Regions from separate parts of the Peribacillus sp. FSL H8-0477 genome, predicted to be linked through region 1. Evidence: predicted binding sites of a transcription regulator. Region 1 holds the regulator's gene; the other holds the start of a gene.
What was found. Region 1 encodes NrdR, which represses ribonucleotide reductase genes. Its sites were predicted from a motif close to AACACNATATATNGTGTT; they were not measured.

Region 1 (11,102 bases):
CTCCACCAGCCACTCAGAAGTATCCGATTCAGACACAGCAGTAATTCTCTTACGAATCTGCTCAGGCGTCGTTTGACGTTCCCCTGGTCCGTATAGCATGACATTTGACTGATCCACTTCTTTAAACAGCTGCGATAATCGCACCGCATCATCTGGTACTGCTTTTCGAATCAATAAAAACTCCCCATTTCGTTATAATATTTCTGCATATACATTACTGCATTCCTCATTTGAGAGTATTTCCACCGGAATTTAACGCAAATCCATATTAATCCCGTCTGGCAACTAATTAAGTGGTTCGAATACCCCATCGTGTATCAGTCACTTTAAAAAAATGTAGCTGATGATACTCTTGGGGGGGTATTTCCACCCGATTTTAACGCAAATCCATATTAATCCCGTCTGGCATGGAGTTATTCCCGTCTGAGGATGCTGTATTCCCGTCTGGCACATCGTATTCCCGTCTCGTGAGCCCATATTCCCGTCTGGAAGCTAATTAAGGGGGTCAAATACCCAGCTGGGTATCAATCACTTAAAAATTGTCGCTAATGATTACTCCTGTAGGGGATTTCCGCCGGATTTTAGAGCAAATCCGTATTACCCTCGACCGGGACCTTAATTAACAAATTTTTCAGTCTTCTTTTGTTAAAATAAAGGGACACATGGCTGTGTCCCTTTATTGCTTAGAGTTTTGCTTCTGTTTTAATGACTTTTAGGAAGTCATCAAATGACATGGTTTCGGATTTTTGTTCGCCGTATTTACGAACGTTTACGCTGCCTTCTTTGCTTTCATTGTCACCGACAACGAGCATATAAGGAATCTTTTGCATTTGTGCTTCGCGGATCTTATAGCCGATTTTTTCATCACGCTGATCCATTGTAATACGTAATCCTTCTGCTTGAAGTTTTTCTTGAATTTCTTTTGCGTATTCAAGATGGACTTCAGGCGAAACCGGAATGATTTGCGCTTGTACAGGCGCAAGCCATGTTGGGAACGCACCTTTGTATTCTTCAATTAAGAACGCAACGAAACGTTCCATTGTTGATACAACCCCGCGGTGAATAACTACAGGACGGTGCTGCTTGCCATCTTCTCCTACATAATTTAAATCAAAGCGTTCTGGCAGTAAGAAATCAAGTTGAACCGTTGAAAGTGTTTCGTCCTTGCCAAGTGCTGTACGTACTTGAACATCCAGCTTTGGTCCGTAGAAAGCAGCTTCTCCTTCAGCTTCGAAGTAATCTAAGCCTAGATCATCCATGGCTTCTTTCAGCATGCTTTGTGCTTTTTCCCACATTGCATCATCATCAAAATACTTTTCAGTATCGGCAGGATCGCGATAAGAAAGGCGGAATGAGTAGTCATTCAGATCAAAATCTTTATACACGGCAAGAATTAGGTTCACTACGCGTTTGAACTCATCTTTAATTTGGTCTGGGCGTACAAAGATATGAGCATCGTTTAATGTCATCCCACGAACACGCTGAAGGCCAGATAAGGCACCGGACATTTCATACCGATGCTGTGTTCCAAGTTCCGCAATACGAATTGGCAGCTCACGGTAGCTGTGAATGCTGTTTTTGTAGACCATCATATGATGCGGACAGTTCATCGGACGAAGAACCAGCTGCTCATTATCAAGGTCCATTACTGGGAACATATCCTCTTGGTAATGCTCCCAGTGGCCGGATGTTTTATATAAATCGACACTTCCCATTATAGGAGTATACACATGATCGTAGCCAAGACGCTGTTCTTTATCAACAATATACCGCTCGATTACACGACGGATAGTCGCACCTTTTGGCAACCATAATGGAAGGCCTTGACCTACTAATTGTGAGCTTGTAAACAATTGAAGCTCTTTCCCAATTTTACGGTGGTCACGCTCTTTTGCTTCTTCAAGTAAACGCATATGTTCCGCAAGATCTTCTTTTTTGAAGAAGGCAGTACCATAAATACGTTGAAGCATTTTATTATCGCTGTTCCCTCTCCAATAAGCTCCGGCAATACTAAGCAGCTTAAATTCTTTAATCTTGCCAGTTGAAGGAACGTGAACGCCGCGGCAAAGATCGAAATAATCGCCCTGTTCATAAATAGTTACTTGCTCATCAGCTGGAATGGCCTCAATTAGTTCTAATTTATATTCATCATCAATTCCCTTAAATCGTTTAATTGCTTCATCACGACTTACCTCAAGACGAACTACTTCAATATTTTCATTGATAATTTTTTTCATTTCTTTTTCAATCTTCGGAAGGTCTTCTGGAGTCAGTGATTCTTCTAAATCAATATCATAGTAGAATCCGCCTTCAATAACGGGACCTACACCGAATTTTGCACCTTTATAGAGGCGTTTAACAGCTTGTGCCATTAAGTGAGCTGTACTGTGACGCAATACTTCAAGAGCGGGTTCACTATCTTGAGTAATGATTTCTATGGCAGCATCTTCTTCGATTGGACGTTTCAGATCATACATTTCGTTATTCACTTTTCCAGCGATCGATTTTTTCTTTAACCCTGGGCTGATTGAAGCAGCGATTTCTTCAATCGAAGTACCTGATGGATATTCCTTCACTGCGCCATCAGGGAATGTAATGTTTAGTAATTCAGACATGTAATACCACTCCTTCTAATTTTTAGGACAAACAAAAAAGCCCGCCCCTGTATAAAATACAGGGACGAGCTTAATAAATTAATTAAGACCCGCGGTTCCACCCTCGTTCCGCTTCACCCTTTCAGGTAAAACGACACTCGTAACCAGATAACGGGGGTTTTCCGTCAGCCATTACTCACACATGTTTTCCAGGCTGAAGTTCTGAGGCGGTAAGTGTTCTGTCCATGCTAGGAAGCTTTCAGCCATGACTTCCCTCTCTACTAACTGGTTATAAGAATACCCGTGCCCTCAATCGTAACGTTAAAATGTATAAAATTAGTATGTAGCAAATTATAAGTTGTTATGTAATGAAAATCAAGGGCTTTTTTCTCTCTTCAAACCGTTTTTTGATTATAAACCAGGTATTGCTTCGTCATCCCATGGCTGAATCGCTTTTTTCTGCAAGTCAAAGAAAGTGGTAATGGGTCGAATTATACTGCGTTCTTCAAATAATCGGACGATTGCTCGCACATGACCATCCTCTGCATGATCACTATATAGATAGACACGTTCTGGTGCTATTGAAATAAGTGGTGCAAGAGTAGTTGAATCCACATAAATTAAGTTCCCTGCGAATAACCGCCGGTTGATCATCATTTGTAGTTCCTTCTTATCTACTTTACGGAAATCTGCTGTATAAAAACTAAAGTCATTTTGATGAAGTAAATGCAGGACTTTCATCTTCGGCTCCTGTCGTTTTAAGCAATCACGTAATGACGCAAGAAAGCTTTGATAATCTTGTTCAAGCTTATACTCATCAATGGCATGTTCCACATAGGTTCCGAGAATATCGTAAATCGCTCTAAGTCGAAACATTGCAAACGAGTCGAAGGAAAAGCTTTGGCCGTCTGCAAAAATCACCGCAGTCAGTCCTTCCGAGATCATCTCTCTAATTTTCCGCAGCGGTTGATTCTCACCAGTCAATCTCTCTCCTTCTATAATCGCCGCTGAAATATCCAAGATTGCATCAATTTCATCACGTTCACGAAAATAAAAGCGAAGTGTAATAATTTGTTCAAGCCATTCCCAAATTTTCTCTGTTAAAAAAAACGTATAGAACGCATCACTAAGGAGCATATGCATCTTTTCCATATACTCGCTATCCAGATCAACGATTAGTTCATTTTTAGGAAGCCACTGAAAAAATGTGTGAAGCTCTGTCCACAGCGGGTGGTCAGAGATGATAGTGTTCAACTTCTCTGCCTCTCCATTACCTTGAAAATAAATATGCACCAAATCCCCCCCTACATATGCTTATGTACTTCATATATATGGGATAAGCTGTTTATTTAGAAGCAGAACGTCTAGCAAAAAAAAAAGCCGTCCAAGAATGGACGGCCATGAGAGTATTTCGCTAAAGCTTAATGCCGGCGATTTTTCCCATCAAGATGAATAGGATCTGCAAGATACATGATCCGTTCCATCACTCGAGCTGCTTTGACTTCTTCCTTTTCGCCACGCTGCGAGAAGGTAAGATGATTCTTAAGCTCTGCAAAATTAAAGTTTGAAGTAAAGAAGGTCGGTAAATTCTCGAGCATTCTGAATTGCAAAATGGGACCGATGACTTCGTCTCTTCCCCAGCTTGTCATGGATTCAGCACCAAGGTCATCCAACATCAATACTGAGGCCTTCTTCACCATTTCAATTTTGCTGTTTAAGGTGTTATCACCAATTGATCCCTTCAATTCTCTAAGGAAATCAGGCACATAAACAATCATAGAAGAAATCTTCCGTTCAGCCAGCTCATTAGCGATTGCACCGAGTAAATAGGTTTTTCCAACGCCAAATTGACCATGAAGATATAACCCTTTTTGTTTCTTACCTGCTTCATATTCTGTAGCAAAAATCGTGGCCTTTTCAGCTGCTTCCATTCGTCCTGCTGAAGAATCCGTTTGATAAAAGTCACGGATTGATGCCGATAAGATGTCACGAGGGACATAAAGACTTTGAATCAGCTTTTCGCGTTTCTTTTTATCATCATCAGCCGCTTTACGCGGACACATATCATATTGTAAATCTAGTGAATTGCCTTGAATAATCAATCGAGGCTGATAGCCCTTCAAGACATTGTTACACTCTCCAAGAGTCGGGCACTTTTCACAATTATGCTTACTTTGTGTGGTAAATTCATAGAGCTTGACCAAACTTTTTTCAACCATTTCATTCGTTACCGTCGAACTATTTTCATTCAAAAACAGTACGATATCCGGGTCACTTAACACTTCATCTTTTAAATGATCATACCGTTTTTTAAATTGACCAGTATTCGCTAGTTTATTAAGCGCCGTATTTATTTTTTCCATCATTGATCACCCCCTGTTTTTAAGATTTTTCATTTTTTCCTCAAGCTGTCGTTTTCTTTCTATTAAGGCTGAATCGTCAACAACTGCCGCTGTCTCTGGTTCTTCTTTATTGAGCCATTCCGGAACTGGTTCTGTCCGGGTTGCTTTTTTATTTGGGTTTCTGCCTTCTTTTTTCGCTTTTGCCCATTCCTGATATTGGCGATGCTCACTCTTAGCGAGTTCCATCGCTTCAGTAACTGTCGAGACATTTTTTCGTGTCCAATGACTAGCGATTTTCTCCACATAAGCTTTGGTAAGCTTCATATCTGTTTTCAGCATAACATACTCAATTAAGACATTTATAACCCCAGGCCGTAAATTCTGATTCAGCATAACCCCTTCAATAATCTTCATATCATTTGCAGAGGGCTCCGCCCCGCCTGAAAGCTGCATAAGACGATCCCTTGGAGAGGTCGTTTCCAAGTGTCGGATATACTCTTGTTCTTGGGTTTTCGGCTCTTCATGCTGCGTTCTGTGTTTGACAGGCTGTACTCTTTCTGTCAGCGATGGCATGTCCTTATTATACTCGATTTGATACCAATTTTGCGCCGACTTTCTCAGCTCTTTCAAATCGATTTCATTATCCATATTCACTGAACCAATTACAAGTCCTTGCATTTGCAGCGGATTGATTCCATATAAAAATGCAAGCTTGCTGATTGTCTCTGTCACTTTTGATGTAAATGCCTTTTTAGGTGCCAGCGAGCTTTTTAATCCTGAGAAAAAGAGCGTAAAGTCAAATGTGCTCTCAAAGCCTTCAGGTTCCTCGCCGTCAGGACGGCCGATAAATTTCTGTGTACTTTCAGGCTCTAGTGTATCAGCCGCCTCATCTGACATGTATAATGAATCCATATGGTCGGAAGTAAAAATAGCAGAAAATGATTTAGTTACCTCTTCAAACTCATCCACTTGAATATGGTCATCACAGAAGAATTTTTTCAGGCGGTTAAAATGGGCTTTGCCGATTTTCTTGTACAAATAGATATTCAGCATTCCATCTGTAAAAAATTGCTCAGGCGTTAATGGAGGCCTCAATTCATAAATAAACTGCTTCTCATCAACCATTTTCTTCCGGAAGACCTTTACTAGTCCGATTCCTTCCAGCTTCGTCCTCGCTTCAAAGATTTCATTCAAATTTAGACCGATTGTATTCATCAGGCTGTAATGAGTTGATGAGTGTGACCAAAGCCGATTAGCTTCTATTTCACTCCACAGGGTCATATAAAGACTAACGCAGACAGGTCCAATTAACGGCTGGTAAAGAAGCGTCAAAACCTTTCTGTCATAATCATGCAGCAGTCCTGCTGAAGAAACCATATACCGGTCCACTGGTAGTAGTTCCTGCCAATGTTTGGTCATAACACCAACCCTTTCCGTACCGATAGAAAAGAGCCAAAGAGGAGTCTTTAGCTCTGTTTACCTTCTCTATTTAGTAGTTCCTTTAATTCATCAATAAAAACATTAATATCTTTAAATTGACGATAAACCGAGGCAAACCTTACATAGGCTACTTCATCAACTTCAGCAAGCCGATCCATAACCATTTCCCCAATCAGGTCGCTTTTCACTTCTGAAATACCTTGGTTCCGTAATTCTTTTTCAACATAGTTCGTTATATCTTCCAATTCTTTCAATGGTACTGGACGTTTTTCGCAAGCCCTGATTAAACCGCGTAGAATTTTGTCGCGGCTGAACTCCTCACGTGTACCTTCCTTTTTGACAACAATCAAAGGAATTTCCTCAACCTTTTCAAATGTTGTAAACCGATAAGCGCACGCTTCACATTCACGTCGGCGGCGAATTGATTTGCTTTCATCCACGGGACGAGAATCAAGGACACGGGTTCCATTATATTGACAAGACGGGCACTTCATACGTATCAGCTCCGTGTTTTTTAATACTCCCGATCACCTTTCCCGGGAGAATACCCTTTTTTCGTTTCTTTTATCTTATATAAAAGCGTCACTGTGTACAAGCAAAAAAACGATTCAGCATTATGTATCTCATCTTAGCACATTTTATTTACTTGATTCTACTGCGGTTAATTTCTTGCCAAGTCTGCTGTATGCCTCTATCACTTCTTGTTTTAACTGAGGATAAGCCCCAGTCAGCCGCCATTTATCCGTTGATACATAAAAATCAATCGCATTCTCAAAGTTTCTGATTGGGACTACTGAAACCACAATGGTAATGGCATGTTTTTTTGCTTCCAGCAATATTTCACCATGCTCGCGTGAGATTGATTTAATCTCATAGCGTTGCTTATCACTAAAAATTCCTTCAACTTCTGTCAGTGCCTTGTCTTGTGTGATCTTATAATAACGTGTTTGCAGCTCTTTATCTTGATGGTGATCATTAGTCGAACATTGTTGTTTATACCGAGTAACAATTGATTTAGCCCAACCCATCTGCTTCATCTCCACCTTAAATATCTTTCCCTTTATTATACATGTTTGCAAGGCAATCCTGTTATAAAAAGCCCTTTTTTGCCTTTAATTGTCTAAAAAATCCATTAAAAAAAGAGATGCATCCGCACCTCTTCTTGATTTAGTAATGTTAATTATTGCGCCGTGACTTTACTCTGATTTACTTTAACCGGACCCATGCCGCGCGGAAGCTCAATGTTTTCGCGTGTTTGAGCATTCAATGCTTCGGCAATGTACTCTGCAGCTACGTTTGGATTAAGTTCGCCGCACGTATAAACGTCAATGCTGGCATAACCATGTTCCGGAAAGCTGTGTATGGTCAAATGCGACTCTGAAATAATTACAACACCGCTGACACCTTGCGGAGCAAACTTATGAAAAGCTACTTCACGTACCTCTGCACCTGATTTTAACGCAGCATTAACAAATGTCTTCTCAATAAAATCCATGTCATTCAGTTTATCAAAGTCACATCCCCAAAGTTCAGAGATTACATGTCTACCCATTGTTTCCATGTTAAGTTTCCCCCTTTTACATGATTTAGGATTCTGTAGAAACCTTGTTCTACAAACAACTACCACGGGGGAAAGTTAGTCCAGAGAGGTCCTAACCCTTTAAGTAGCCATTATGATCACTAATCAGCTCACGAGTCATAGTATACTGTGTTTGGGTTTTTTTTGCAATATGATTTTTCTATAAATCAATTGATTTAAAATTTTCCCTCTATTCGTTCACACAACAAAAAAGCTTTCTACCGGGGGCAGAAAGGCTTTTTTTTCCTCTACATTTATCCTGCTTTTACTTCGGAAACATTTTTCATTTCCTGTGCCACATACTTCACTAAATCAAGAACTCGGCTGGAATAACCCCATTCATTATCATACCAAGCAAGAATTTTGACTTTGTTTTCACCGATTACCATAGTCGATAATCCATCGATAACACCTGAGTGCGGGTCACTCGTAAAATCGACAGAAACCAGCGGCTCATCCGTAATGCCAAGAATCCCCTTTAATGAGCCGGTAGCAGCTTCATGAAAAGCTGTATTTATCTGATTTACCGTTACAGGACATTTCAAATCAACGACAAGGTCGACCAATGAAACGTCTGGAGTCGGCACACGCAAAGACATGCCGGAAATCTTCCCCTTAAGTTGAGGGAGTACCAATGCCAATGCTTTGGCAGCACCCGTACTTGTAGGAATAATACTCTGAGCACATCCTCTTGCTCTTCTTAAATCTTTATGTGGATTGTCTATATTATTTTGATCATTTGTGTAAGCGTGTACAGTTGTCATCATGCCATTTTCAATCCCGAACTGTTGGTCGAGTACCTTAGCAATTGGACCCAGACAATTCGTCGTACATGATGCATTTGAAATCACAAAATGCTTATCTACATCAAGCTGTTCTTCGTTCACACCCATAACAATTGTGATATCTTCATTTGTTCCAGGTGCCGTAATTATAACTTTTTTCGCACCAGCTTCAAGATGCAAGCTCGCTTTATCTCTGTGATTAAATTTGCCGGTGGCTTCAATCACGATATCTATGTTTAATTCCTTCCATGGCAACTGTTTAGGATCACGGTTATTTAATAATAGAACTCGGCGGCCATTGATAATCAATGCATGATCTTCAACAATGACTTCGCCTTCAAACTTCCCATGAGTTGTATCATATTTAATTAAATGAGCTAATGTTGCAGCAGGATAACTTGCATTAATAGCAATTATGTCAACCTTGTTATCTACGATTGCTTGACGAAATACCATTCTTCCGATTCTACCAAATCCATTAATAGCTGCTCTTGCATTCATTTTTCGGACCCTCCCGAATTAGTGTTATACTTAAACGCTTCTTTTGTCTTAATTAGTATAACATATTAGGACACTAATGTGATGATAAAATTACGTTAAATGATATTTTATTGAAAATTTCCACGATCTTACCAGCAAATATGTGAAATACATGTTTTAATGTTGCTCATTAAGAGGAATATATAAAAAAGCAGAGAGGATTGCCTCTCTGCTTTTTTACTCTACGATTCCCCATTCTTTAAGAATGTTTCTTGTCTGCAGTTTCGTAGTTTCTAACGGCCCATTATTATCAACTGTCGCATCTGCTAATGCAATCTTTTCTGCAAGCGGCATTTGGGAATTGATCCGTGCCATTGCATCAGCTTCAGACAATTGATTCCGTTTCATTAATCGCTCAACTTGAATGTCGGCATCGACATAGATAAGTAATGTTTTATCAACCATATAAGTTAGCTTGCTTTCAAACAATAGCGGGATATCCATAAAGACTGTACACTGCCCATTTTGGAAAGCTTCTTCTTTTTTCGCTAACATCCACTTTCTCACAGCAGGGTGAACAATTCCATTTAAGAGCAGGCGTTTTTCATCATCATGAAAAATAATCGCCCCTAGCTTTGTTCGATTGATACTTTGGTCTGGAAGCAGTAATTCTTCGCCAAATACTGAAATGATCTCGGTGTAAGCTTCTTGGCCAGGTTCAACAACCGCTCTTGAAGCAAGGTCAGCATCAATCACAGTAAACCCCATATCTTTGATATATTGGCTAATGCTGCTTTTGCCGCTAGCGATACCGCCTGTAATTCCGATAACCTGTTCCATATTCGGCTCCTTCTTTTATAATTTTAAGATTCCAATCATAATTAATAATACTCCTGGTAAAAAAGCAATATGCTGCATGACTTTATTGGCAGCTAGTAGTCTTCCGCTTAGCAATCCGCCCCAAATAAAAACAAAACTCATAATAGCAATACTAAGGGTTAGGATAAAAGGTGAAATGCCGATCATTGCTGCCCCAATGCCTGCTCCGAAAGCATCCAAAGACAAAGCGAACCCTAAGACAATCGCCTCAATGCCGTTTATCGTTCCCGATTTATCAAAATCTGCTTTCATTGGTTTTTGTAAAATATTGATGACAACACCCATAGATTTTATTTCAAAGTTAAAAATCGTCGTTTCTGTAGCAATATTTTCAGGTGTCTTGTCAGGTTTGAAATACTGAAGCAGCATTCCAGCTCCCAGCATAATTAAAATAATTCCGCCTGTCATCGCAGCTGCAGTTCCTGATACTACTTGACCAATAAAATCACCAATAATTATTCCAAAACCCAGACTTAAAGCTGAACAACAAGAAATGACGGCAATAGATTTATAAGGAATTTTCATTTTTTTCATACCAAAGGTCAGTCCTACCCCAAACCCATCAATACTTACGGCAAAAGCTAGAATGAAAAGTGAAAGCCACATCGATATTCTCCCCTCCATCAAATAACTACGTTAGTATATGGGAGGAGCCTATCCGATGTGTGAATATCGTTTTTTCTTAGGTTTTTGGCAACGGCTGACAGATGGGACAAATATGCGTTCCCCTGCCTCCGACTACTAATTTTTCCAGTGGCGTTCCACAACGCTTACATGGCTCACCCTTGCGTCCATAAACAAATAATTCTAGTTGAAACATCCCTATTTGTCCTTGTGAGTTCACATAAGAACGAATGGTACTGCCGCCTTTTTCTACAGCCTCAGCCAATGTTAACTTTACTTCTCCATGTATTCTCGTAATCTCATCCAATGAAAGGGATGAAGCCATTCGTTCTGGATGTATGCCAGCACGGAATAAAGATTCATCTACATAGATATTGCC
Region 2 (11,102 bases), 400 kb from region 1:
ATGAGATTTTGTATATCGAATGCAGACTGTTCAATTACTTCATGCATATGAACATAAGAATCAAGTCCAGTATCTGGTGGAAATACGTTAGAAAATTTGTTGGTCTCGGTGTTCACTTTCCTCATACCATGGTCTTTGCAGTCGATACTAACATAATAAAACCCTTTTTTTGCAAGCATATAACCAAAATCTAATGCTTGCTCACAATCTTCTCCATATCCATGAAGAAAAAAGATTAATGGGCATTTTTTTAATTCACTTTGATAAATACTCAAAATCGGTATGTTATCCACTATGCAATTTTCTATTATTATTTTTGGCATTAGTGATACCTTTCTTATTAATAATTCTATTTACCTCTAAAATAAATATTGTCCCTTTGAACTTACTCCTTTCTTGCTTAGCAACATGTTCCTTCTTCAAGTAAACTACTTCGGTAGTTTACGTACTTTTCTTCACAGTTATATAGTGATATTAGCATAATTATCCAACAAAAAAACACCTCACCTCTAAAAAATCTATAGAGGTGAGATGTTTTAATCAAACTTTTTTAAAGAACTACATTTGCTGTGTACTCTTATTTTACAAGCCGCATTTAAGCTGTGCGCCGCAATTAGTACATGTATTACAGCCGCCCATTTCTTTAATCTCGCCTTTGCGGCAGACTGGGCAGGTATTGCCGACTTCAGAACCAATTGTCACATTAGTAGAACGTAATTCATTAATCGTATCGACAAGGACAACTTTTTTCTTTTCTTCAACTACAGACTCTTCCTTTGTATCAGAGAAAACATTTTCTTCTGCTTTTAACGTCAGCACCTGACTGTCACGGCTACCATCTACATAGACAGTACCGCCTTTCGCTCCGCCTTTGTATAGACGCTGGTATACCTGTTCAACTTGTTCTACGGTATAGCCCTTTGGCGCATTAACCGTTTTACTAATAGAACTGTCAATCCAGCGTTGAATGATACATTGAACATCAGCATGTGCTTCTGGTGATAATTCCATTGAAGATACGAACCATTCAGGAAGCTTATTAGGATCTGTTTCTGGATGTTGATCCAAGTATTCTTGAACAATATCTGCTTTTACTTCAATGAATTTTCCTAAGCGGCCGCTGCGGAAATACGTAAAGGAGAAGTATGGCTCAAGACCTGTTGAAACACCAACCATTGTTCCGGTACTGCCTGTAGGGGCAACCGTTAATAAATGGGAATTCCGAATTCCATGTTCAAGAATGCTGTCACGGATATCTTCAGGCATTTTTTTCATAAAGCCTGTATTGATAAACCGATTACGCAGCTCTGCTTCTTCTGTATCACTTTCACTTGTTAAGAATGGGAAACTACCCTTTTCTTCTGCAAGCTTAACAGATGTGCGGTACGCTGTTTCAGCGATCGTTTCAAACACTTTATCTACCAGCATATTGCCTGCTTCAGAACCATATTCCGTTTCACAATAAATAAGCAGATCATGAAGACCCATTACACCTAGTCCAACACGTCGTTCTCCTAATGCTTGGTGTTTGTTTTCTGCTAAGAAGTAAGGCGTGGCATCGATGACATTATCCTGCATCCTGACTCCAACCTCAACCGTTTGTTTCAATTTCTCAAAGTTCACGGTTTTACTCTCTTTGTCAGCCATTTCTGCAAGATTGACCGCAGCAAGATTACACACTGAATAAGGTGCTAGAGGCTGTTCTCCACAAGGGTTTGTTGCCACTACTTGCTGACCGTATGCTTTCGCATTCGTCATGTCATTCGCATTATCAATAAAGAAAATACCAGGCTCTGCTGAATAGGTCGCACAAATATTAATTAAGTTCCAAAGTTCTTTAGCTTTGATGGTACGATATACACGGACTTTATGGCCGAGTTTTTCCCACTCACGAACATCGCCGATTTTATGCCATTCTTCATTATAAATCTTCATTTCCTCAGCATCGTAAGATTCTACATCTGGGAATCGCAGATCATACGTCCCGTCATTTTCGACAGCTTCCATGAATTCCTTGGTCAGACAGATTGAAATATTAGCCCCTGTTAGGAAATCCGGATTATGAACTGTATAAGTACCGCCAGTTTCTAAACGTTCCTCGGCATCATGAATGATTTTTTCATTAAATCCACCCAACCCTGGAATTTGTTTATAGTTTAAAATCCCTTGATACATGGCCTCTTCTTGTTCAGTCAGCGGCGTAAATTTCAATTTATCGCTCGCATGTTTTTTAATCTTTGGATCTTTTGTATTCGCCATTAAGAAACGGAGAATTCGTGGATTTTGCATTTTAGAGATGATGAACTCAGCAATATCAGGATGCCAATCCGTCAGCATAATCATTTGTGCTCCACGACGGCTTCCGCCTTGTTCCACTAGATGTGTCAGCTTAGCAATATCATCGAGCCATGAAACCGACCCGGAAGATTTACCATTAACACCTTTAGCAAGCGTATTCCTTGGGCGGAGCGTTGACCCGTTTGTGCCGACACCGCCTCCACGGCTCATAATTTCCATGACTTGTTTACGGTGTTCAGAGATTCCTTCTCTTGAATCAGCTACGAAAGGCATAACATAACAATTAAAATACGTAACATCCGTTTCTGCACCAGCTCCATACAGGACCCTTCCAGCAGGAACAAAGTTCAAGTCAGCAAGTTCATTATAGAACTTTTCAAACCATTCTTGACGTTTTGCTTCTGTCGTTTCAACAGAGGCTAGTCCTGTTGCATTTCTTTTGGCTATTTGTTCATAGTAAATTTCAAGCGGCTTTTCAATAACATCAAGTGGGCGGTTAACGATTCCTGTTTCTAACTCTTCTTGGGTATCTAGTGCACCGAGGAATTCTTTTTCCACTAATACCTGTGCGCGTTTGCTTTCCCAATCAATATTTACAATGTATCCAAGTCCTCTTGCTGGGAATTTCGGATCTTCCTTAATGGTTAAAACGACAAAATCACCAATAGAGAGTGTAATTTTTTCTGTATCTTTAAACGAGTAACGGTCAATCATTACTAGTCTTGAAACACCTTTATGAGTCATATTCATTTCTGGGGTAATTGGATGGACCTGAGGAAATAGTGAAATATCCTTATTTAAACTTTCTACATTCAGGCTTATTTCTTTTTGTACAACAACGGACATGTTTCCCTCTCCTTTTATCAAAATATCGACTTTTATCTACTTTCTAATGCTCGATATCTATACGTAAGTTCATTAGTTGGTTCTCGTTTAGTAAAGTACCCTCAATTTATCATACAAAACTCTTTTAATCAATATATAGTATAGAAAATATTTACACAACCACTACATCTTGTGTAGACTTCGGACATAGATTTTTTTTGTCAAACAACAAACTACTTAAATTAAGTAGAAAAAGCGAGAATATTATCGAATTTCATTTGTTTTTTGGCGAATTTCAATCATTTTAAGGCTTGCATTATTTCAGAGTCAGGCCAATCCTTTCATACCAAAGGAAAGACTCATAATGAAAAAAAGTGCAAAAAAAAATATATGTCTATTAAACTACTTGCTTTTCTGTTTTTCTCCTGTTAAAGACAAGCAGTAGTCAACAGAAAAAAAAGCGACGGAAGTCTTATACTGAACTGTTGTCCAGATTTAGCCAACCGTCTGCTTTATCTCATGAAATTCCAATCATCTGATTCATATTTTTCTTTTGCCAGTCTTTTCACTTCTTGATCCTGCTCCGCGGTAAGCTGATAGGACACAAGATTCACGCCCAAACCTTCAGCAAATCCCGCTTTAAAGGCTGCCTTTGCTTCGATAAGAGATATTGTTCTATCGGCAATATCATTCATTGCGACCGCTTTATCGTTAAACTTCTTCATCATTCGCGCTTTATCTTGCTCGTTTGTGAAATTAAATAAACTAAAAAGCTTTTCTTCCTCCAGCTCCAGTAAAATCGAGCCATGTTGGAGAATGACGCCTTTTTGTCTCGTTTGAGCACTTCCAGCTACCTTTCGCCCTTCAACGACAAGCTCATACCAGCTTGAAGCATCAAAACAGACTGCCGATTGCGGAGCCTTTAAGGCCTGTACTTCTACCTCGGTCTGAGGGACTGCAAAATAGGCTTCCATCCCTAGATTTTGAAATCCTTTTAAAATTCCTTCAGAAATAACCCGGTAAGCTTCTGTAACATTCTTAGGCATATCGGGATATTCTTCTGTCACGATGACACTATACGTTAACTCATGTTCATGTAAAACCGATCTGCCGCCTGTCGGTCTTCTCACAAAGCCAAGACCGCGCTCGCTTACTTCTTTTAAATTTATTTCTTTCTCAGCACGCTGAAAATACCCAATAGACAAAGTCGCCGGTTCCCAAGTATAAAACCGAATAATCGGAGGGATACTGCCCTCACTATGCCAATTAAGAAGGGCTTCATCAAGTGCCATATTGTAGCTTGGAGAACAAGCTCCCGAATCAATAAATGCCCAAGTATTGTTTTTCATAAAAAACCCACTTTACCAAGGATTTAATCTTCAGTAGTTTAACAAATATTGCTGAATAAAAAAAGGAAACCGATTCGGAACAAATAAGAAGGAGCCAAGCTGATAAATTCTTTTTGATTATCTCCTTGGACAATTATATAATATAGGATGAACAATTGTTTCATCATGAAAGGGGTTTATTATCTGTGAGTTGGTATGTAATTATTATTATTCTTATTGCCATTATTGGGTATTCCGTATTCAATTTTGTCAGTCAAAAGCGTCAAGTCAAAACCCTTACCCAAGAAGAGTTTGTTGAAGGGTACCGTAAAGCGCAGCTTATCGATGTACGGGAAGGCAATGAGTTTGAAGCAGGTCATATCCTTGGAGCAAGAAATATTCCATTGACTCAGCTAAAAACCCGCCAGCAGGAACTGCGTAAAGACAAACCCGTTTACTTATATTGCCAAAGTGGTATGCGCAGCGGTCGAGCCGCTCAAATGCTGCACCGTCAAGGGTACCGTGAATTGTATCAGCTTAAAGGCGGCTTTAAGCAATGGACAGGCAAAATGAAATCCGGCAAATAAGAATCCACACTCCTGTGGATTCTTTTTTATCTTGAAGGATATATGAGTTCTTTTAGTTCCAATAAATCATCTATTACAAAATCTGCCTCAGCAAGTTCTTCTTTTCGTGCAAAATCAAAATTACATCCTATTGAAACAAATCCATTTTCTTTAGCTGCATGTATATCAGATAGACGATCTCCAACTACTGCTGCTTTATCTATCTTATACTTCTGGATAATCGTCTTAACTAAATCAGCTTTATCCAATGTTTGTATCTGTTGAATACTAAATGTTTCCGTTACCCATCTGTCCAACTGGTAGTAGTTTACAATTGCTTCAAGATATTCGATTAATCCATTGCTTGCTATGTATATCGAACACCCCTTCTCTTTTAGATAATCAAAAATTTCTTCTACATTCGGATATAACGCACCATGACCACTTCTTATATTCTCCATTAATCTTGCAAGAAAAAAGTCATTCATTTTTTCTCTTATCTCCGTATCGTGATTCGGTAACAAAGCTTCCCATACCTTTGGCAAAGGTACACCCATGATCTCGCGGTACGTATCAATAGGGGTTACCGCCTCCCATTGGTTTAAAGACCGTAAATAGGTAAACGTATCTTCAAGTGATATTTCTAAAATTTTATCTGTCTGAAATAGTGTCCCATCCATATCAAAGATTAGTGATTGATTCATATTCTCTCTCCTTTAAAAAGAAAAAGCAGTGGAGTTTCATCAGAGAAACCCACTGCTTTATAAGCTTACTGTTTTTGAAAACGCAAGACAGGCTTTCTAGCCGCCAGCGTCTCATCTAAGCGTTTAATAACCGTTGTATGCGGTGCTTCTTGAACAATTTCAGGATTATCTTCGGCTTCTTTAGCAATCTGAATCATCGCATCGATAAACGCATCGAGGGTTTCCTTCGATTCTGTTTCTGTCGGCTCAATCATCATGGCTTCCTCCACATTTAAGGGGAAATAGATAGTCGGCGGATGATAGCCGAAATCAAGCAGTCTCTTAGCGATATCGAGGGTTCGAACACCCAGCTTTTTCTGGCGTCTGCCGCTTAAGACAAATTCATGCTTACAGTGCCGGTCGTACGGTAAATCATAGTACGCTGATAGCCTGCGCATCATGTAGTTAGCGTTGATGACCGCGTTTTCCGTAACAGCCTTTAAACCATCCGGACCCATAGAACGAATATAGGTATATGCCCTGACATTTATGCCGAAATTCCCATAATACGGTTTAACACGGCCGATTGATTCTGGACGGTCATAATCAAGAAAATATCTTCCCTCTTTTTCTGAAACAATAGGTTTTGGCAGAAAACGGATCAACTCGTTTTTCACGCCCACAGGACCAGATCCTGGTCCTCCGCCGCCGTGCGGGCCAGTAAATGTTTTATGAAGATTTAAATGGACAACATCAAAGCCCATATCTCCTGGTCTTGCTTTAGATAAAACTGCATTAAGATTGGCTCCATCATAGTAAAGCTTCCCGCCAGCTTGATGGATCACTTCAGCCATTTCAAGGATATTTTCTTCAAAGAGTCCTAGTGTATTTGGATTGGTCAGCATTAATGCAGCTGTGTCCTCCCCAACAACTCGTTTCAAGTCATCAATATCGACCAGTCCATGTTCATTCGATTTGACGGTAACTGTTTCGAATCCAGCAACAGTCGCGGAAGCTGGGTTCGTACCATGCGCTGAATCGGGAACAATAACCTTCGTACGCTGCATATCCCCATTGCTTTCATGATACGCTCGAATCATCATCAATCCTGTCCACTCGCCATGAGCACCAGCAGCAGGTTGAAGCGTTACTTGATCCATTCCCGTAATTTCAATTAAATGCTCTTGTAAATCGTACATTAGTCCAAGAGCTCCTTGAACAGTGTTTTCATCTTGATAAGGATGGATATGGGCAAAGCCATTGATCCGAGCAACGTTTTCATTAATTTTCGGATTGTATTTCATGGTACAAGAGCCTAGCGGATAAAAGCCTGAGTCCACTCCATGATTCCGTTTTGAAAGAGCAGTATAGTGACGCATAATATCCAGTTCGCTAACCTCAGGCAGCTCTGCAGCTTCCTCACGTATATAGTCATCTGGCAGAAGCTCGGAAAGTGCTATTTCTTCAATTTCTATTTCCGGCAGGCTGTAACCGATGCGGCCGGGCGTACTGATTTCAAAGATTAACGCTTGATCTTGGTTATTCATTGCATTTCCCCCACTTCTGCTGCAAAGGTGTCTATTTCTTCTTTCGTCCGCAGCTCCGTCACCGCGACTAACATATGATCCGTTAATTCCGGATAAAAACGGCCTAAGTCTAACCCGCCGAGCATTCCTTTTTCAAAAAGAGCATCATTACATTGTTTAAACGGTACAGGAAGTTTTATGACGAATTCATTAAATGAAGCACCATCAAAAACGATATCGATTCCTTTTTTCTGGAAGGCTTTTTTGGCATAATGAGCCTTTTGGATATTCTGCATGGCCATTTCTTTCACACCATTTTTTCCTAAAGCGGTCATGGCTACAGAGGCAGCCAGGGCATTTAAGGCTTGATTTGAACAAATATTAGACGTCGCCTTATCACGACGAATATGCTGTTCACGTGCTTGAAGGGTCAAAACAAACCCTCGTTTTCCATTTTCATCAACGGTTTGCCCGACAAGACGTCCGGGTACTTTTCGCAGCAGCTTATTGGTAACGGCAAAATATCCGCAATGCGGTCCGCCAAAGGCTGTTGCTATTCCAAACGGCTGTGCATCACCTGCCACAATATCCGCACCTAGTTTGCCTGGCGGTGTTAATACACCTAGCGCCAGTGGGTTGCTCGATACAATCATCATGGCTTTCTGTTCATGTACCACCTGTTCAATTTCCTTAAGGAGTTCAATTCTTCCAAAGAAGTTTGGATATTGGACGATTACTCCAGCTACGTCTTCACTCATCAAATTCTTTAACTCATCAAGATCTGTGGTCCCATTTGTATGCGGAATTTCTACGACCTCAACATTTCGTCCCAACGCATAGGCAGCAATTACCTCTCTTGACTCCGGATGCACAGTCGTAGAAACAAGAAGCTTCTGCCTTCTTGTATGACCAACGCTTAGCATAGCTGCCTCCGCAAGTGCTGTCCCACCGTCGTACATGGATGAATTTGCTACATCCATACCTGTTAATTCACAGATCATGCTTTGAAATTCAAAGATTGCTTGCAGCTCCCCTTGAGAGATTTCTGGCTGGTAAGGCGTATACGCTGTATAAAACTCTGAACGAGAAATGACATGATCAACAATAATCGGAGCATAATGATCATACACACCTGCACCTAAAAACGATGTATACTGTTTTAAATCAGCATTTTTAGCAGCAAGAGTGCTCAACTCCTTCAATAAAGCGGATTCAGATTTTGCGGGTTTAATCTTATACTCGCCTTTAAAGCGTACCTTTTCGGGAATATCACTAAATAATTCATCTACGGTTGTTACGCCTATTGCAGCCAGCATCTCCGTTTTATCTTGTTCGGTCATCGGTAAGTAGCGGTGCTTCATATGTAATCAATCCCCTCTAGTTTTTCTGCCTTTTATAAAATGGCGTTGCCACAACTATTGCTTTTAATCGTTTAGAACGGATTTCAACCTCTACCTCTGTACCGACTTCAGCAAATTCTTTTTTCACCAGCACTAATCCAACATTTTTTTTGAGTGTCGGTGACTGTGTACCAGTAGTTACTTCACCAATCAGATCGTCTCCGCTAAAAACAGCATATCCGTGTCTTGGAATTCCTCGATCAATCATCTCGATTCCGACCAGCTTCCGTTTAGCACCATTTTCTTTTTGAGAGGCTAGAACGGCTTTGCCGAAAAAGTCTTCCTCTTTATTTGTCTTAACAGCGAAACCGATCCCCGCTTCGATTGGAGTAATATCTGCAGACAGCTCTTGACCGTATAACGGCAGTCCTGCCTCAAAACGAAGCGTGTCACGTGCACCTAGGCCAATCGGCAGAAGACCCTCATTCTCTCCTGCTGACAAAATCATTTGCCAAAGCATGGGAGCATCATCACGATTACAATAAATTTCAAAACCATCTTCCCCTGTGTAACCGGTCCTAGAAACCATTACTTTTTTTCCATTTAAATCAATATTTTCTTTAAAAGTAAAAAAACTAATTTCACTTACATCTGTATCTCCTGCAAGTTTTTGCAGAATGGATTCTGCAAGCGGCCCCTGTAGTGCCAGTAACGCAATATCAGCTGACTTATTTGTCAGTTCCACATCCTGACTCAGGTTTTGCTGCATCCACTGAAAGTCTTTTTCTATATTAGAGGCATTTACTACGACCAAATAATCATCTGCCGCTTTTTTATAAATCAGTAAATCATCAATCGTGCCGCCATTCTCATAGCACATCGCACTATATTGAGCACGGCCGTCTGTCAGCTTCTGTACGTCATTCGTCATTATTTTCTGTAAAAAGGACAAGCTTCCAGGTCCTTTAACTTCGATCTCACCCATATGCGATACATCAAATAATCCAGCTTTCGTCCGCACAGTTTCATGTTCATTTTTAATACCTGAAAATTGAACAGGAAGTTCCCAGCCGCCAAAATCAATGGTCTTTCCATTACTTGCAGCATACTCATCAAATAAAGCCGTACGTTTTAAATTAGTCAAAAAAATCCCTCCCCTTGAGTTTTAGGTATCGCTTTAAGAACACACAAAAAAGGACAGAGAAGCCCGCTTGAGCTTTTTCTCTGTCCTGAAACCTGAAAGTTTTGCCTTAGAAAGGTTTTCCCCTTTGGTGGTCACGGTTCAGCCCGTAACACTCTCCAGAGTTGCGTCCAACAAGAGTTCATTTGCCTGAGAGATTCACTGCTAAGCTTGCTCCTTCGGCGCTACATGACGTAGTCTCTCCCCTTGTCTTCATCCGCATATAATATTTTTCCTAAAATGGTACATAGTAAGGGAATAACTTCAATTCGTTTAGTAAAGTAGTTTGAATTAATAGATAACAATTGAGATACTCCCATCCTACCATTAAGTCTATTTTTTATGCAATCATTTTCTGACTAAAAAGCATACACAAGTGAACGAAATCATAACTCATCTTTATAACGTTCGCTTTTAATGAACATATACAAAAAATCCTAGAAAAAAAGAGGATGAAAACGATGAAAATCCAAATATCATTTGATTCCGACTGGAGTAAGGAATTTTTACATAAAACAGCTGAAGATGGACCATGGGCTAATTGGGATTTGTATAAGCTTGCCATTGAAGCGGAAACGCATTTAGCTATCCCAGAGTTTAACGGCCTTCAAGCGCCGAAACATTTACCACAGCTAAAGCCGCTTCCTCATCAGCTGGAAGTAGCTAGGCAGGTTGTGGAGACCATGCATGGAAAAGCTATCTTAGCTGATGAAGTGGGTTTAGGAAAAACAATTGAAGCAGGTTTAATATTAAAAGAATATATGATTCGCGGACTCGTAAAAAAAGTATTAATCCTAGTTCCCGCCTCCCTTGTCAGTCAATGGGCCTTTGAATTAAATACAAAATTCCATATTCCAGCGGTGATTCAGCGAAAAAGCTATGTCTGGGACAGCTGCGACTGTATCGTCTCTTCTATTGATACAGCCAAACGTGATCCCCACCGAGACATTATCCTTCAACAAGAATACGATTTAATAATTATTGATGAAGCCCATAAATTAAAAAACAATAAAACAAAAAACTATGAATTTGTGCAGCGGTTAAAAAAACGCTTTTGTCTGCTTTTGACAGCTACACCTATTCAGAATAAAGTCGAAGAAATTTTCCATCTTGTCTCACTGCTCAAACCCGGCCACCTCGGTAACGAAGCCCTGTTTTCTGAAAAGTATAAAGGCAAAGGCCGTCTTGTGTTAGAAGATGAGGATTTGAAGCTGCTCGTTAATACCGTCATGATCCGCAACCGGAGGGCAGATACTGGGATTGAATGGACCAAACGACATGTTGAAACAACAGTTATTGATTTTTCCCCAACCGAACAAGCACTGTATGATGCAATCGTGGCGTTTAAACCCGGAG

Region 2: a site for NrdR is predicted at 3,303-3,320, ahead of MHI18_RS05590 (vitamin B12-dependent ribonucleotide reductase). Genes of this name have one in related genera too.

Annotation. Positions count from the first base shown of each region.
Region 1 is NZ_JBBODE010000001.1:1,477,564-1,488,665, forward strand. Features, by position in the region: gene MHI18_RS07525 (GNAT family N-acetyltransferase) at 1-174, opposite strand, end outside; gene thrS (threonine--tRNA ligase) at 684-2,615, opposite strand; gene ytxC (sporulation protein YtxC) at 3,006-3,887, opposite strand; gene dnaI (primosomal protein DnaI) at 4,016-4,957, opposite strand; gene MHI18_RS07545 (replication initiation and membrane attachment family protein) at 4,964-6,355, opposite strand; gene nrdR (transcriptional regulator NrdR) at 6,403-6,870, opposite strand; gene MHI18_RS07555 (hypothetical protein) at 7,015-7,404, opposite strand; gene speD (adenosylmethionine decarboxylase) at 7,557-7,937, opposite strand; gene MHI18_RS07565 (glyceraldehyde-3-phosphate dehydrogenase) at 8,210-9,241, opposite strand; gene coaE (dephospho-CoA kinase) at 9,458-10,060, opposite strand; gene ytaF (sporulation membrane protein YtaF) at 10,076-10,705, opposite strand; gene mutM (DNA-formamidopyrimidine glycosylase) at 10,782-11,102, opposite strand, start outside.
Region 2 is NZ_JBBODE010000001.1:1,080,375-1,091,476, forward strand. Features, by position in the region: gene MHI18_RS05585 (alpha/beta hydrolase family protein) at 1-323, opposite strand, end outside; gene MHI18_RS05590 (vitamin B12-dependent ribonucleotide reductase) at 583-3,144, opposite strand; gene MHI18_RS05595 (lipoate--protein ligase family protein) at 3,636-4,472, opposite strand; gene MHI18_RS05600 (rhodanese-like domain-containing protein) at 4,658-5,038, shown strand; gene MHI18_RS05605 (HAD hydrolase-like protein) at 5,065-5,721, opposite strand; gene gcvPB (aminomethyl-transferring glycine dehydrogenase subunit GcvPB) at 5,787-7,247, opposite strand; gene gcvPA (aminomethyl-transferring glycine dehydrogenase subunit GcvPA) at 7,244-8,587, opposite strand; gene gcvT (glycine cleavage system aminomethyltransferase GcvT) at 8,604-9,710, opposite strand; glycine riboswitch at 9,789-9,871, opposite strand; glycine riboswitch at 9,875-9,963, opposite strand; gene MHI18_RS05625 (DEAD/DEAH box helicase) at 10,208-11,102, shown strand, end outside.